2 regions of the Streptomyces sp. NPDC002867 genome follow, and region 2 is predicted to be linked to the other one. Evidence: predicted binding sites of a transcription regulator. Region 2 holds the regulator's gene; the other holds the start of a gene.
What was found. Region 2 encodes HrcA, which represses chaperone genes, less so after heat shock. Its sites were predicted from a motif close to TTNGCACTCNGNNNNNCNGAGTGCNAA; they were not measured.
Positions count from the first base shown of each region.

Region 1: a site for HrcA is predicted at 2,843-2,869, ahead of groL (chaperonin GroEL). Genes of this name have one in related genera too.

Region 1 is NZ_JBSFUR010000004.1:61,440-68,381, reverse strand. Features, by position in the region: gene ACWD0A_RS04850 (THUMP-like domain-containing protein) at 1-1,049, opposite strand, end outside; gene ACWD0A_RS04845 (polysaccharide deacetylase family protein) at 1,140-2,087, shown strand; gene ACWD0A_RS04840 (hypothetical protein) at 2,084-2,305, shown strand; gene groES (co-chaperone GroES) at 2,453-2,761, shown strand; gene groL (chaperonin GroEL) at 2,879-4,507, shown strand; gene ACWD0A_RS04825 (ester cyclase) at 4,621-5,313, opposite strand; gene ACWD0A_RS04820 (hydroxyacid dehydrogenase) at 5,374-6,402, opposite strand; gene ACWD0A_RS04815 (carbohydrate ABC transporter permease) at 6,436-6,942, opposite strand, start outside.
Region 2 is NZ_JBSFUR010000006.1:278,188-285,129, forward strand. Features, by position in the region: gene hemW (radical SAM family heme chaperone HemW) at 1-219, shown strand, start outside; gene ACWD0A_RS08645 (DUF3097 domain-containing protein) at 411-1,220, opposite strand; gene ACWD0A_RS08650 (MBL fold metallo-hydrolase) at 1,247-1,969, opposite strand; gene hrcA (heat-inducible transcriptional repressor HrcA) at 2,135-3,151, shown strand; gene dnaJ (molecular chaperone DnaJ) at 3,152-4,288, shown strand; gene ACWD0A_RS08665 (nitronate monooxygenase) at 4,581-5,654, shown strand; gene ACWD0A_RS08670 (16S rRNA (uracil(1498)-N(3))-methyltransferase) at 5,651-6,394, shown strand; gene ACWD0A_RS08675 (hypothetical protein) at 6,513-6,942, shown strand, end outside.

The sequences.
Region 1 (6,942 bases), on a different contig from region 2:
TTCACGGTCAGGACGCCGACCTGGCGCTCCCGGAGCAGCGCCTTCAGCTTCTTCACGTTGAAGGGCAGCGCGTCGGTGATCTCGTAGGCCGTGGCGTACGGCGTCGGGTGCAGCCCGTCCGACGTGATGTAGGCGATCGTCTCGTCGATCAGGCCGCCCGAGACGTCCTCGGCGACCTCGGCGACCAGATGCGCGCGGATCGCCGCGCCGTCGGGCTCGTAGAGGTAGCGGCCGACCGCGCGGACGGCGGGGTCCGGCAGGCCGCGCCCGGTCAGGGTGTGCGGGCCCGGGAGCAGGGTCGCGCGAACCGCGGCCGGGTCCGTGCCGAACCAGAGCACCGCCTCCTTGACGTCACCCCCGTCCGAGATCCACTCGGCCTCGGCGTCCTCGGGGACGGCCTCGTGCGGGATGCCCGGCGCGATCTTGAGCGCGGCGTGGGGGCGTGTGCGGGCCGCGGCGATCGCCCAGGACAGGGGCGGCGAGTACGCCTCCGGGTCGAAGATCCTGCCCCGGCCGCCGCGTCGCGCCGGGTCCACGAACACCGCGTCGTACGCGGAGGTGTCGATGTCCGTCACGTCCGCGCAGCGGACCTCGACGAGATCGGCGAGGCCGAGCGCCTCGGCGTTGGCCCGCGCGGCCTCGGCCGTCAGCGGGTCCCGGTCCACGGCCAGGACGGAGATGCCCGCCCGCGCGAGCGCGAGCGCGTCGCCGCCGATGCCGCTGCACAGGTCGGCGACGCTGCGCACGCCGAGCGCGGCGAAGCGCTCGGCCCGGTGGGCGGCGACCGACCGGCGGGTGGACTGCTCGACGCCGTTCGGGGTGAAGAACATCCGTCCGGCGTCCTCCGCGCCGAACTTCGCCGCCGCGCGCTGCCGCAGCCGGGCCTGCCCGAGGGCCGCCGAGACGAGCTCCGCCGGATGCTCGCGGCGCAGCCGGGTGGCCACCGCCAGTTCGTCGGCGGGGTCGTAGGAGGCGAGCGACGCCAGCAGCGCGGCCCCCTCCTCGGTGCGCAGGGCCAGGAAGGCGGCGAGCGGATCGGAGGCGTTCACCCGGCCATTGTGGGCCAGGCGGGGGATGCTCCGCGCGCACAGGCGGTGTCGGCCGGGCGGGCGGGCGCCGCGCTGACAGGATGCGACGCCATGCAGCTAGTACGACAAAAGGGAAAAGTGAGAGCGTACCGGGTCGGGGTGGGTCTCGCCGCGCTCGTCGTCGCCGCCACCGGCTCGGGCTGTGCGGGCGGGGACGGGCAGGCCCCGCGTCCGGCGCCGTCCGCCGCGGGGCGTCAGGCCGAGCGGGGTCCGGCGGCGCAGGAGCAGGCGGCGGGCCCGTCCGGTGCGCTGGCCGCGTCCGCCGGAAAGGTCAGGCGGGCTCAGGCCAAACGGGCCGCGGCAGCGAAGAAGTGGGGCCTGGAGCAGACCCCGCTCGCCGCGCCCCCGCCGCCCGCCGTCAAGCCGAGGATCACCACCCGCAAGGGCTTCGAGGTCGAGGGCGGCGACGAACTGCCGCCGGTCTTCACGACCGTTCCGACCAAGGAGAAGATCGTCTTCCTGACGATCGACGACGGCGCGGAGAAGGACCCCGAGCTGCTGCGGATGATGTCCGAACTGCAGATCCCGTACAGCGCCTTCCTCAGCGACTACGTGATCGACGACGACTACGACTACTTCGAGAAGATGCGGGACCGCGGCGTCGCGCTGCACAACCACACGCTCAACCACCCCTATCTGCCCGGCCTTTCGTACTCAGCCCAGAAGCGGGAGATCTGCAGCCAGCAGGACAGGCTGCAGAAGCGGTACGGCACGCGCCCGCGGCTGTTCCGCCCGCCGTACGGCAGCTACAACAAGGACACGCTGCGCGTCGCGAAGTCCTGCGGGATCGAGGCTGTGCCGCTGTGGGCGTCCGAGGCGTTCCCCGATCGCATGGAGTGGCGCGAATGGGACCGGGACCTGCACCCCGGCGACATCGTCCTCACCCACTTCCGTGGCCGTGGGGAGTGGAAGGGCACGATGCCGGACATGATCCGGCGGGTCATGCGGACCGTGACCGCCAAGGGCTACGCCGTGGCGAAGCTGGAGGACTACGTGTGAGCCGTGCGCACCGGCTCCTCGCCGGGGCAGCGGCGGCCGGTGCGCTGCTCGCCGAGGAGGGCGGCGCACCGGCCGTGGACTCGATCGAGAACGCGGGCCGCACGGCGGGCGCAGAGGGCGCCGCTCGCCGCAGGCGGCACGGCCGTCGGGGGCGCGGCCAGGACCGGATCAGGCCGCCACGCGGCGCTGCATTGGCACTCCGCTTGACCGAGTGCTAATCGCAGTCATAGTCTCGCTCCTGGCACTCCCCACCGGAGAGTGCCAACACAGCGACGGGCAGGTCCGGCACCCGCGACGACGGATCCACCTGGTCGCCACCTCAGATCAGTTAACCCCGTGAGATCTCCGAAGGGGGAGGTCGGATCGTGACGACCACCAGCTCCAAGGTTGCCATCAAGCCGCTCGAGGACCGCATTGTGGTCCAGCCGCTCGACGCCGAGCAGACCACGGCTTCTGGCCTGGTTATCCCGGACACCGCCAAGGAGAAGCCCCAGGAGGGCGTCGTCCTGGCCGTGGGCCCGGGCCGCTTCGAGAACGGCGAGCGCCTTCCGCTCGACGTGAACGTCGGCGACGTGGTGCTGTACAGCAAGTACGGCGGCACCGAAGTGAAGTACAGCGGCGAGGAGTACCTCGTCCTCTCGGCCCGCGACGTGCTCGCGATCGTCGAGAAGTAATTCCTGCTTCACCCGGCAGATTTGCTTTGAGCTGCGCCCCTGGCCACCCCGCTGACGCCGGGCGGCGAGGGGCGCGGTTCTTTTGAACACGATTTCCGAGAGGGCTGAATCGCTCCCATGGCGAAGATCCTGAAGTTCGACGAGGACGCCCGTCGCGCCCTCGAGCGCGGCGTCAACAAGCTTGCCGACACGGTCAAGGTGACGATCGGTCCCCGCGGCCGCAACGTCGTCATCGACAAGAAGTTCGGCGCGCCCACCATCACCAACGACGGTGTCACCATCGCCCGCGAGGTCGAGGTCGAGGACCCGTACGAGAACCTCGGCGCCCAGCTGGTGAAGGAGGTGGCGACCAAGACCAACGACATCGCGGGTGACGGTACGACCACCGCCACCGTGCTGGCCCAGGCTCTGGTCCGCGAGGGCCTGCGCAACGTCGCCGCCGGCGCCTCCCCGGCCGCCCTGAAGAAGGGCATCGACGCCGCGGTCAAGGCCGTGTCCGAGGAGCTCCTCGCGACCGCCCGCCCGATCGAGGACAAGGCCGACATCGCCGCCGTGGCCGCGCTCTCCGCGCAGGACCAGCAGGTAGGCGAGCTCATCGCCGAGGCGATGGACAAGGTGGGCAAGGACGGTGTCATCACCGTCGAGGAGTCCAACACCTTCGGCCTGGAGCTCGACTTCACCGAGGGCATGGCCTTCGACAAGGGCTACCTCTCCCCGTACATGGTGACCGACCAGGAGCGTATGGAGGCCGTCCTCGACGACCCGTACATCCTGATCCACCAGGGCAAGATCTCCTCCATCCAGGACCTGCTCCCGCTGCTGGAGAAGGTCATCCAGGCGGGTGGCTCCAAGCCGCTGCTGATCATCGCCGAGGACGTCGAGGGCGAGGCCCTGTCGACCCTGGTCGTGAACAAGATCCGCGGCACGTTCAACGCGGTGGCCGTCAAGGCCCCCGGCTTCGGCGACCGCCGCAAGGCGATGCTCGGCGACATGGCCACCCTCACCGGTGCCACCGTCATCGCCGAGGAGGTCGGCCTCAAGCTCGACCAGGCCGGTCTGGACGTGCTGGGCACCGCCCGCCGTGTCACCGTCACCAAGGACGACACCACCATCGTCGACGGTGGCGGCAACTCCGAGGACGTGCAGGGCCGCGTCAACCAGATCAAGGCCGAGATCGAGACCACGGACTCCGACTGGGACCGCGAGAAGCTCCAGGAGCGCCTCGCGAAGCTGGCCGGCGGCGTGTGCGTGATCAAGGTCGGCGCCGCCACCGAGGTGGAGCTGAAGGAGAAGAAGCACCGTCTGGAGGACGCCATCTCCGCGACCCGCGCCGCGGTCGAGGAGGGCATCGTCTCCGGTGGTGGCTCCGCGCTCGTCCACGCCGTGAAGGTGCTCGAGGGCAACCTGGGCAAGGAGGGCGACGAGGCCACCGGTGTCGCCGTCGTCCGCCGCGCCGCCGTCGAGCCGCTGCGCTGGATCGCGGAGAACGCCGGCCTCGAGGGCTACGTCATCACCGCCAAGGTCGCGGAGCTCGAGGCGGGCCAGGGCTTCAACGCCGCCACCGGCGAGTACGGCGACCTCGTGAAGGCCGGCGTCATCGACCCGGTCAAGGTCACACGCTCCGCCCTGGAGAACGCCGCCTCCATCGCCTCGCTGCTGCTCACGACCGAGACCCTGGTCGTCGAGAAGCCGGCCGAGGAGGAGGCCGAGGCGGGCCACGGCCACGGTCACGGCCACAGCCACTGACGTACGGGCCTCACGGCCGTACGAGCCCCACGGCGCCGAAGACGCCGAGAAGGCCCCCGTCCCCCGCTGTCCGCGGGGGCGGGGGCCTTCGCCGTTCGCACCGGGGCGGTCGGTCACATCGCGCCGAGCTGCCGCATCAGCCGCGTCATGTCGAAGTGCCACCAGCCTTCCTTGATCTTCCCGTCCTCGAACCGGAAGATCGTCGTGCCGGTCATGGAGCACTGCTCGCCCGTGGCCGGTATCCCCTGGAAATCGCCCTTGTGCCTGCCGTTGAAGGTCCACAGCATCACGACGTCGTCGCCCTCGGTGATCTGCCGGTCGAGCTCGAAGGTGAAGTCGAAGGCGTTGCGCCACATCGTGAGGTCACGCCGGACGACATCGACGCCGACCTCCGCGTCCTCCTCGTTGGCGATGTCGTGGTCGACGTAGTCCTCGGCGAACACCTCCGCGACGGCGTCCATGTTCCCGCCCGCGGCGATCTCGTGGAAGAAGCGCCGGGCCGTCGCCGCGTTCAGCTGCTCCTCACGGACCACGTCGAGGTCGGTGAACGTGGGCATGCCGTCGCACAGGGCGACCATCTCCTGGAAGATCCGGTCGGTCTCCGGGAGCTTGGAGTTCCGCATCGCCTCCTCGTACGACGGGAACTCGACGATCTCGACGTAGTGCGAGCCCTCCGCACGGTCCTTGCCCATCATGAGGTGGGAGGTGGTCCGCTTGCCCCTGGTCTTCTCGACCCACTGGTCCATGAGCGCATTCACGCCGTCGAACCGGTCGGTCTTGTAGTCGATGATCTGTACGAATTTCATCGTGCCTCCCAGGGTCGATGACGTACCTCCATTTTAGTGACGCAGGTCACGTCGGGCGCCTCAGGCCGAGCGCTCCAGCGTCCCCGGGTGGACCGGGTCGGCGAACGGCACACCCCGCGCGAACCGCTCCACCTCGTCCAGGGCCTGGTCGGCCATCCGGTGCAGCTCGCCGCCGAGCGACCCGGCGATGTGCGGCGTCAGCAGCACGTTCGGCAGGTCGTACAACGGCGAGTCCACCGGCGGCAGTTCGGGGTCGGTCACGTCGAGCACGGCGTCCAGCCGGCCGGAGACGAGCTCGGGCAGCAGCGCCTCCTCGTCGACGAGCGAGCCGCGCGCGGTGTTGATCAGCGTGGTCCCGTTCCGCATCAGGGCCAGCCGGCGGGCGCCGATCATGTGGTGGGTGGCCGGGACCTGCGGCGCGTGGACGGTGACGACGTCGGCGCGGGCGCAGAGCTCGTCCAGACCGGTGCGCTCGACACCGAGCTCCGCCGCCCCGGCGTCGTCCACATACGGGTCGTACAGCAGGACCCGCAGGTCGAAGGGGCGCAGCAGCTCGATCACGCGCCGTCCGATGCGGGACGCGCCGATGACTCCGACCGTACGGCGGTAGTTGCCGGCGCCGTCGAGCTCACGGTGCCAGTTGTGCTCGGTGCGCAGCTGCGCGTACCGGTGGGCGGAACGCAGCACCCGCTTGCCGGCGAAGAGGACGGCGGCGAGCGTGAACTCCGCGACGGGCAGGGCGTTGGCGGCCGCCGCCGAGGTCACGGCGATGCCCCGGTCCCAGCACGCCTGGGTGATGTGGTGCTTGACCGAGCCCGCGGCGTGCACGACCGCGCGCAGCCGGGGTGCGGCGGCGAGCACCTCTGCGGTGAGCGAGGGCGCGCCCCAGCAGGTCAGCAGCACCTCGGCCTCGGCGAGCGCGGCGGCGACGCGTTCCGAGGGGGCGGTCAGGTCGTGGGCGACGAGATGCGGGTCGGTGCGGGTCAGCGCGGTCAGCCGCTCGCGGTGGCGGTCGGCGAGCAGCCGGGCGGCGACGGCCGGATTCATGGCCAGCAGCAGCGCGGGGCGAGTGTCAGTGGCGTGGTGCATGGTGGGATCCGGGCTCCTCACAGGTCGCTTGGGTCACTTGACGCTGCCGGCGGTCAGGCCGGCCTTCCAGTGCCGCTGAAGTGGGACGAAGGCGACGATCAGGGGGATGACGGCGAGCAGGGAGCCGGTCACGACGAGCGGGTAGAACTCCGGCTCGGCGTGGGAGTTGCTGTTCCACGCGTACAGGCCGAGGCTCAGCGGGAAGAGCTTCTGGTCCGAAAGCATCACGAGGGGGAGGAAGAAATTGTTCCAGATCGCGGTGAACTGGAAGAGGAAGACAGTCACGAAGCCCGGCATCAGCATGCGCAGCCCGATGGACCAGAAGGTGCGCAGCTCACCGGCACCGTCGATACGGGCGGCCTCCAGGGCCTCGCCGGGGACGTAGCCGGCGCTGAAGACCCGGGAGAGGTACACACCGAAGGGGTGCACCAGTACGGGGAGGAGCACGGCCCAGTAGGTGTTGACGATGCCCACCTCACTGGCGAGCAGGTACATCGGCAGGGCGAGCGCGGTGGTCGGGACGAGCACCCCCAGCAGGAC
Region 2 (6,942 bases):
CTGACGCCGGAGGACCGCCGGGTGGAGCGGATCCTTCTGGAGCTGCGGCTGCGGGACGGCTGCCCCCTCGATCTCCTGCGGCCCGCGGGCCTGGCCGCGGCGCGCCGCGCCCTCGCCGACGGGCTCCTGGATCCCGGCCCCCATGCGCGGGGCCGTGCGGCGCTGACCCTGCGGGGGCGGCTGCTTGCGGACGCGGTGGTGCGGGGCCTGGTGGACTGAGGGGGCGGGGCCGCTGCGCGGGGCACCTTTCCCCACGCCGCCCCTTCCCGTAACCGGGGCAAGCCCCGGCCCCCGTACCGCGCTTCGCGCGGTGTCCTCAAGCGCCGGACGGGCTGCCAGGCAGCCTCGCTGGGGGCACCTCCCACGGCCGCCAGGCCGTAGGGGGAGGGCGGGGCGGGAGGAACTCCCGGTCACACCCCCGGTTCCGTCACGAAGTCGATCAGTTCCTCCACCCGTCCCAGCAGCGCCGGCTCCAGGTCCTTGTAGGAGTGCACGTGGGACAGGATGTGCTGCCACGCGGCCCCCGTGCCGGACGGCCAGCCCAGGGCCCGGCACACCCCCGTCTTCCAGTCCTGGCCGTGCGGGATCCTCGGCCACGCCGCGATGCCCAGCGACGACGGCTTCACCGCCTCCCACACGTCGATGTACGGATGGCCCACGACCAGCACGTGCGGGTCCGTCACCGAAGCCGCGATGCGGGACTCCTTGGAGCCGGCGACCAGGTGGTCGACCAGCACGCCCAGGCGGGCGTCCGGGCCCGGGGCGAATTCGGCGACGATCGACGGGAGATCGTCGATGCCCTCCAGGTATTCCACGACCACGCCCTCGATGCGCAGGTCGTCGCCCCACACCCGTTCCACGAGCTCGGCGTCGTGGCGGCCCTCGACGTAGATCCGGCCGGCGCGGGCGACCCGGGCGCGGGCGCCGGGGACCGCGACCGAGCCCGAGGCCGTACGCCCGGGGCGGGCCGGCGCCGGCGCGGACGGGCGGACCAGCGTGACGACCTTGCCCTCCAGCAGGAAGCCCCGCGGCTCCAGCGGGAAGACCCGGTGCTTGCCGAAGCGGTCCTCCAGCGTCACGGTGCCCGCCTCGCAGCGGATCACCGCTCCGCAGAAGCCGGTCGCGACCTCCTCCACCACCAGGTCGGGCTCTGCGGGGACCTCCGGGACCGGTGCCGACCGCTTCCACGGAGGTGTCAGGTCAGGGCTGTAGCTGCGCATGTCGGATGACGATACGACCGGTCGCCCTACGACACGCCGAAGCGCGCTGCGAGCTCGTCACGCTGCGTCCGCACGAACGCCGCGGTCACCGCCGCCCCGTGCCCCGGCACGTACAGCGCGTCCTCGCCGCCGAGCGCGAGCAGGCGGTCGAGCGCCGCCGGCCAGCGCGAGGTGATCGCGTCCGGGCCCGCCTGCGGCTCGCCCGACTCCTCCACCAGGTCGCCGCAGAAGACGACCTCCGGCTCGCCGGGCACGAACAGCGCGAGGTCGTGGCCGGAGTGGCCCGGGCCGACGTTGGCCAGCAGCACCCGGCGGCCGCCAAGGTCGAGCGTGCACTCCCCGCTCACCAGGTGGTGCGACAGCGCCAGCAGATCGGCCGCCTCCGCCGCCGCGGCCGCCGGGACCCCGTGCCGCACCGCGTCGGCGCGGATCGCGTCGCGTTCGCGGCGCAGCAGCGCGTCCATGCCGACCGCCCCGTAGATCTCCGCTCCGGCGAACGCCGCCGTGCCCAGCACGTGATCGAAGTGCGGGTGGCTCAGTGCGATGTACGTCACGCGGCGCCCGCCCGCCAGCGCCTGCGCCTGTACGCGGAGCTCGGCGCCCTCGCGGATCGTCGAGCCCGTGTCGTACAGCAGGACGTGTTCCTCGCCCAGCACCAGGCCGACGGTCGCGTCCCAGGCCGGCATCCTGCGCCGGCCGACTCCGTCGGCCAGCCGTTCCCACCCGAAGTCTTCCCAAGCGGCGTCCATACGGCGACGCTATCCGCATCGACCAGCACAGGTCTCGCGGTAGCGTGGTCGGCCGCCCTTGCTAGGGGCGTACCCCGCCGCCGTACACTGGCCGGGGGAAAGCTGGCACTCGGCCGTATCGAGTGCCAGGACACACACCGAGACCGGCAGCTGGAGGTGCGCGAGATGCTCAGCGAACGCAGACTCGAAGTCCTGCGCGCCATCGTCCAGGACTACGTCGGCACCGAGGAGCCCGTCGGTTCCAAGGCGCTGACGGAGCGGCACAAGCTCGGTGTCTCCCCGGCCACCGTCCGCAACGACATGGCCGTGCTGGAGGAGGAGGGCTACATCGCCCAGCCCCACACCAGCGCCGGCCGCATCCCCACGGACAAGGGCTACCGGCTGTTCGTCGACAAGCTGGCCGGCGTCAAGCCGCTGTCGTCCCCCGAGCGCCGGGCCATCCAGAACTTCCTGGACGGAGCCGTCGACCTCGACGACGTCGTGGGCCGCACGGTCCGCCTGCTCGCGCAGCTGACCCGGCAGGTCGCCGTCGTCCAGTACCCGTCGCTGACCCGCTCGACGGTCCGGCACGTGGAGCTGCTGTCGCTGGCTCCCGCCCGGCTGATGCTCGTGCTGATCACGGACACCGGCCGGGTCGAGCAGCGGATGGTCGACTGCCCCGCGCCGTTCGGCGAGACCTCGCTGGCCGACCTGCGGGCCCGGCTCAACAGCCGCGTCGTCGGCCGCCGCTTCGCGGACGTGCCGCAGCTCGTGCAGGACCTGCCCGAGTCGTTCGAGACGGAGGACCGCGGCACGGTCTCCACCGTGCTCGCGACCCTGCTGGAGACGCTGGTCGAGGAGACCGAGGAGCGGCTGATGATCGGCGGCACCGCCAATCTCACCCGCTTCGGACACGACTTCCCCCTGATGATCAGGCCGGTGCTGGAGGCGCTGGAGGAGCACGTCGTGCTGCTCAAGCTGCTCGGCGAGGCCAAGGAATCGGGCGTGACCGTGAGGATCGGGCATGAGAATGCCCACGAGGGACTGAACTCCACGTCCGTCGTCTCGGTCGGCTACGGTTCGGGCGGCGAGGCAGTCGCCAAACTCGGCGTGGTCGGACCGACCCGCATGGACTACCCCGGAACGATGGGAGCGGTACGCGCAGTGGCACGTTACGTCGGACAGATCCTGGCGGAGTCGTAAGTGGCCACGGACTACTACGCCGTACTCGGCGTGCGCCGCGACGCATCGCAGGACGAGATCAAGAAGGCCTTCCGCCGCCTCGCGCGCGAACTCCACCCGGACGTGAATCCGGATCCGAAGACGCAGGAGCGCTTCAAGGAGATCAACGCGGCGTACGAGGTGCTCTCGGACCCGCAGAAGAAGCAGGTCTACGACCTCGGCGGCGACCCTCTGTCCCAGGCCGGCGGCGGTGGCGCGGGCGGCTTCGGCGCGGGCGGCTTCGGGAACTTCTCCGACATCATGGACGCCTTCTTCGGCACGGCGTCGCAGCGCGGACCCCGTTCGCGTACGCGGCGCGGCCAGGACGCCATGATCCGCCTGGAGGTCGAGCTCAACGAGGCGGCCTTCGGCACGACGAAGGACATCCAGGTCGACACGGCCGTGGTGTGCACGACGTGCTCCGGCGAGGGCGCGGCCCCCGGCACCTCCGCGCAGACCTGTGACATGTGCCGCGGCCGCGGTGAGGTCTCGCAGGTGACGCGGTCCTTCCTGGGCCAGGTCATGACGTCCCGTCCGTGTCCGCAGTGCCAGGGCTTCGGCACCGTCGTGCCGACCCCGTGCCCGGAGTGCGCGGGAGACGGCCGGATCCGGTCGCGTCGCACGCTCACCGTGAAGATCCCCGCGGGTGTCGACAACGGCACGCGCATCCAGCTGGCGGGCGAGGGCGAGGTCGGCCCGGGCGGCGGCCCCGCCGGTGACCTGTACGTCGAGATCCACGAGATCGCGCACCCGGTCTTCCAGCGGCGCGGCGACGACCTGCACTGCACGGTGACGATCCCCATGACGGCGGCGGCGCTGGGCACGAAGTGCCCGCTGGAGACGCTCGACGGCATGGAGGAGGTCGACATCCGGCCCGGCACGCAGTCCGGCCAGTCGATCCCGCTGCACGGACGCGGCATCACGCACCTGCGCGGCGGCGGCCGGGGCGACCTGATCGTCCATGTCGAGGTGACGACGCCGACGAAGCTGGACCCGGAGCAGGAGCGGTTGCTGCGGGACCTGGCGAAGCTGCGGGGCGAGGAGCGGCCTACGGGTCAGTTCCAGCCGGGGCAGCAGGGGCTGTTCTCGCGCCTGAAGGACGCGTTCAACGGGCGTTAGCCCGTAGGTTCTCTCCCCACCCCGGGGGTCCGGCCCCGGTAGCGCGCTGCGCGAGCCGCCGGGCGCGGGTTCGGGCTCTGCCCGGTCTCGTACCGCGCTGCGCGCCAGGTGGGCGCGAGGCCCCGCTGCGGGCCTGTGGGGGCTCCGGCATCGGTCCACACCGCGCAGCGGGCGCTTTCGGGGCCCCACGGCCGCCGGAAGGGGGCAGCCCGCCGCAGGCGCCCCCGTGCGCGCTCCGGCGGAGCGGAATCCTGGATTCGGTCGGGGCGCCGGGGCATGCGACGATGCCTGCATGTCGTCCGCGCTGACCGGTCTTTGCCGTTATCCGATCGTGCAGGCCCCCATGGCCGGCGGTGCATCCTGTCCGGAGCTCGCCGCCGCCGTGTCCGACGCCGGCGGGCTCGGGTTCCTCGCCGCCGGGTACAAGACGGCGGACGGCATGTACCAGGAGATCAAACAGATCCGCAGCCGCACGGCGAGCCCCTTCGGCGTCAATCTGTTCATGCCGCAGCCCGGCAGCGCCGATCCGGCGGCCGTCGAGGTCTACCGGCATCAGCTCGCCGGTGAGTCCTCCTGGTACGACACCCCGCTGGGCGACCCCGACGCGGGGCGGGACGACGGCTACGAGGCCAAGCTCGCGATCCTGATCGACGACCCCGTCCCGGTCGTCTCCTTCACCTTCGGCTGTCCTTCGCGCGACGCGCTCGCCGCGCTGTCCGCCGCAGGCACGATCACGGTGGTCACCGTCACCACGCCGGAGGAGGCGCAGGCCGCGCAGTGGGCCGGTGCCGACGCCGTGTGCGTGCAGGGCATCGAGGCGGGCGGCCACCAGGGCACGCACCGCGACGACCCGGCCGCGGACGGCTCCGGCATCGGGCTGCTCTCCCTGATCACTCTCGTGCGCGAGGCGGTGCACCTTCCGGTCGTCGCGGCCGGCGGCCTGATGCGGGGCGCGCAGATCGCCGCTGTGCTGGCGGCGGGAGCGAGCGCCGCACAGCTCGGCACGGCGTTCCTCGTCTGTCCGGAGTCCGGGGCGAACGCCCTCCACAAGCAGGCCATGACCAACCCCCTGTTCGCCCGCACCGCGTTGACCCGCGCCTTCTCCGGGCGGCCGGCGCGCGGGCTGGTGAACCGCTTCATGCACGAGCACGGCCCGTACGCCCCCGCCGCCTACCCCGAGGTCCACCACCTGACGAGCGGGCTGCGCAAGGCGGCGGCGAAGGCCGGGGACCCGCAGGGCATGGCGCTGTGGGCCGGGCAGGGCCACCGGTTGGCCCGCGAACTGCCCGCGGGGCGGCTGGTGGAGCTCCTCGCCGCGGAACTGGACTCCGCGCGGGCCGCGCTGGCGCTGGGCGGTGCGCGATGACCGCCCCCGTGTTCGTCGTCGAGTCGCTCGAAGGCGTCGCGCCGGGCGGTGTCGTCACCCTGGACGGCCCCGAGGGACGGCATGCCGTGTCCGTACGGCGGCTGCAGGCGGGCGAGGAGATCGTTCTGACGGACGGTCAGGGGCGTGGCGCGGCGGGCTCGGTGCTGGCCACCGAGGGCAAGGACCGGCTGACGATCGAGGTGCGGGAGTGCCCGGCCGAGCCGGAACCTGCGCCGAGGATCACCGTCGTCCAGGCGCTGCCCAAGGGGGACCGCGGCGAACTCGCCGTGGAGACGATGACGGAGACGGGCGTGGACGCCGTCGTGCCGTGGGCGGCCGCGCGCTGCATCACGCAGTGGAAGGGCGAGCGCGGGGCCAAGTCGCTGGCCAAATGGCGTTCCACCGCGCGGGAGGCGGGCAAGCAGTCCCGCAGGCTGCGCTTCCCCGAGGTCGCGGAGGCGGCGACGACCAAGCAGGTGGCGGCGCTGCTGGCGGCCGCGGACTTCGCGGCCGTGCTGCACGAGGAGGGCGCGGAGCCGCTGGCCACCGCCGAACTCCCCGCACAGGGCTCGATCGTGCTGGTCGTCGGCCCGGAGGGCGGCGTGTCCCCGCAGGAGCTGGAGGCGTTCGCGGAGGCGGGCGCGAAGCCGTTCCGCCTGGGCCGCAGCGTGCTGCGCACGTCGACCGCCGGAACCGCGGCGACGGCCCTGCTGCTGGGCCGCACGGGCCGCTGGTCCTGAGGGGGAGGGGCCGCGCGTCGGCACGGGTGGCCTTCCCGGTCATGGACCGGCCGTACGCGCACCACGCTGGCCACAACCGTCCTTTTCCCGGGCACTCGTGGATGGCACCCTGCCACCCATGAGTGTGCTCAGAACCGTGGTCGCCGCCGGCGCCTGCGGAATCGCCGTCGCGAGCCTGGCCGCCTGCGAGCCGGCGGCCGGCGGGCTGGACTCCGCCGCCGTGGCCGTCACCACCGACCGGACGGCGACCGCCACGCTGGAACGGCTGACCTTCGACGTGGCGTGGCTCAGCTGCACCGCCATCGTGAACAGGGGCGCGAGCCCCTCGGGCGCCACCACGGCCCCGGGCAGCGCGACGGTCGACTGCCGGGGAGAGACCGAATCCGGTCAGACCATCACCATCAAGGGCAAGGTGACCGACGAGCGCGCCGGACAGTGCGTACGCGGGGATCTGACCGCCCGGATCGACAGGAAGGTCGTCTTCCAGGCGACCATGCTCGGCGACTGCTCCGCCGTGCCGAGCAGCACCCCGCCCGGCACGAGGGGGC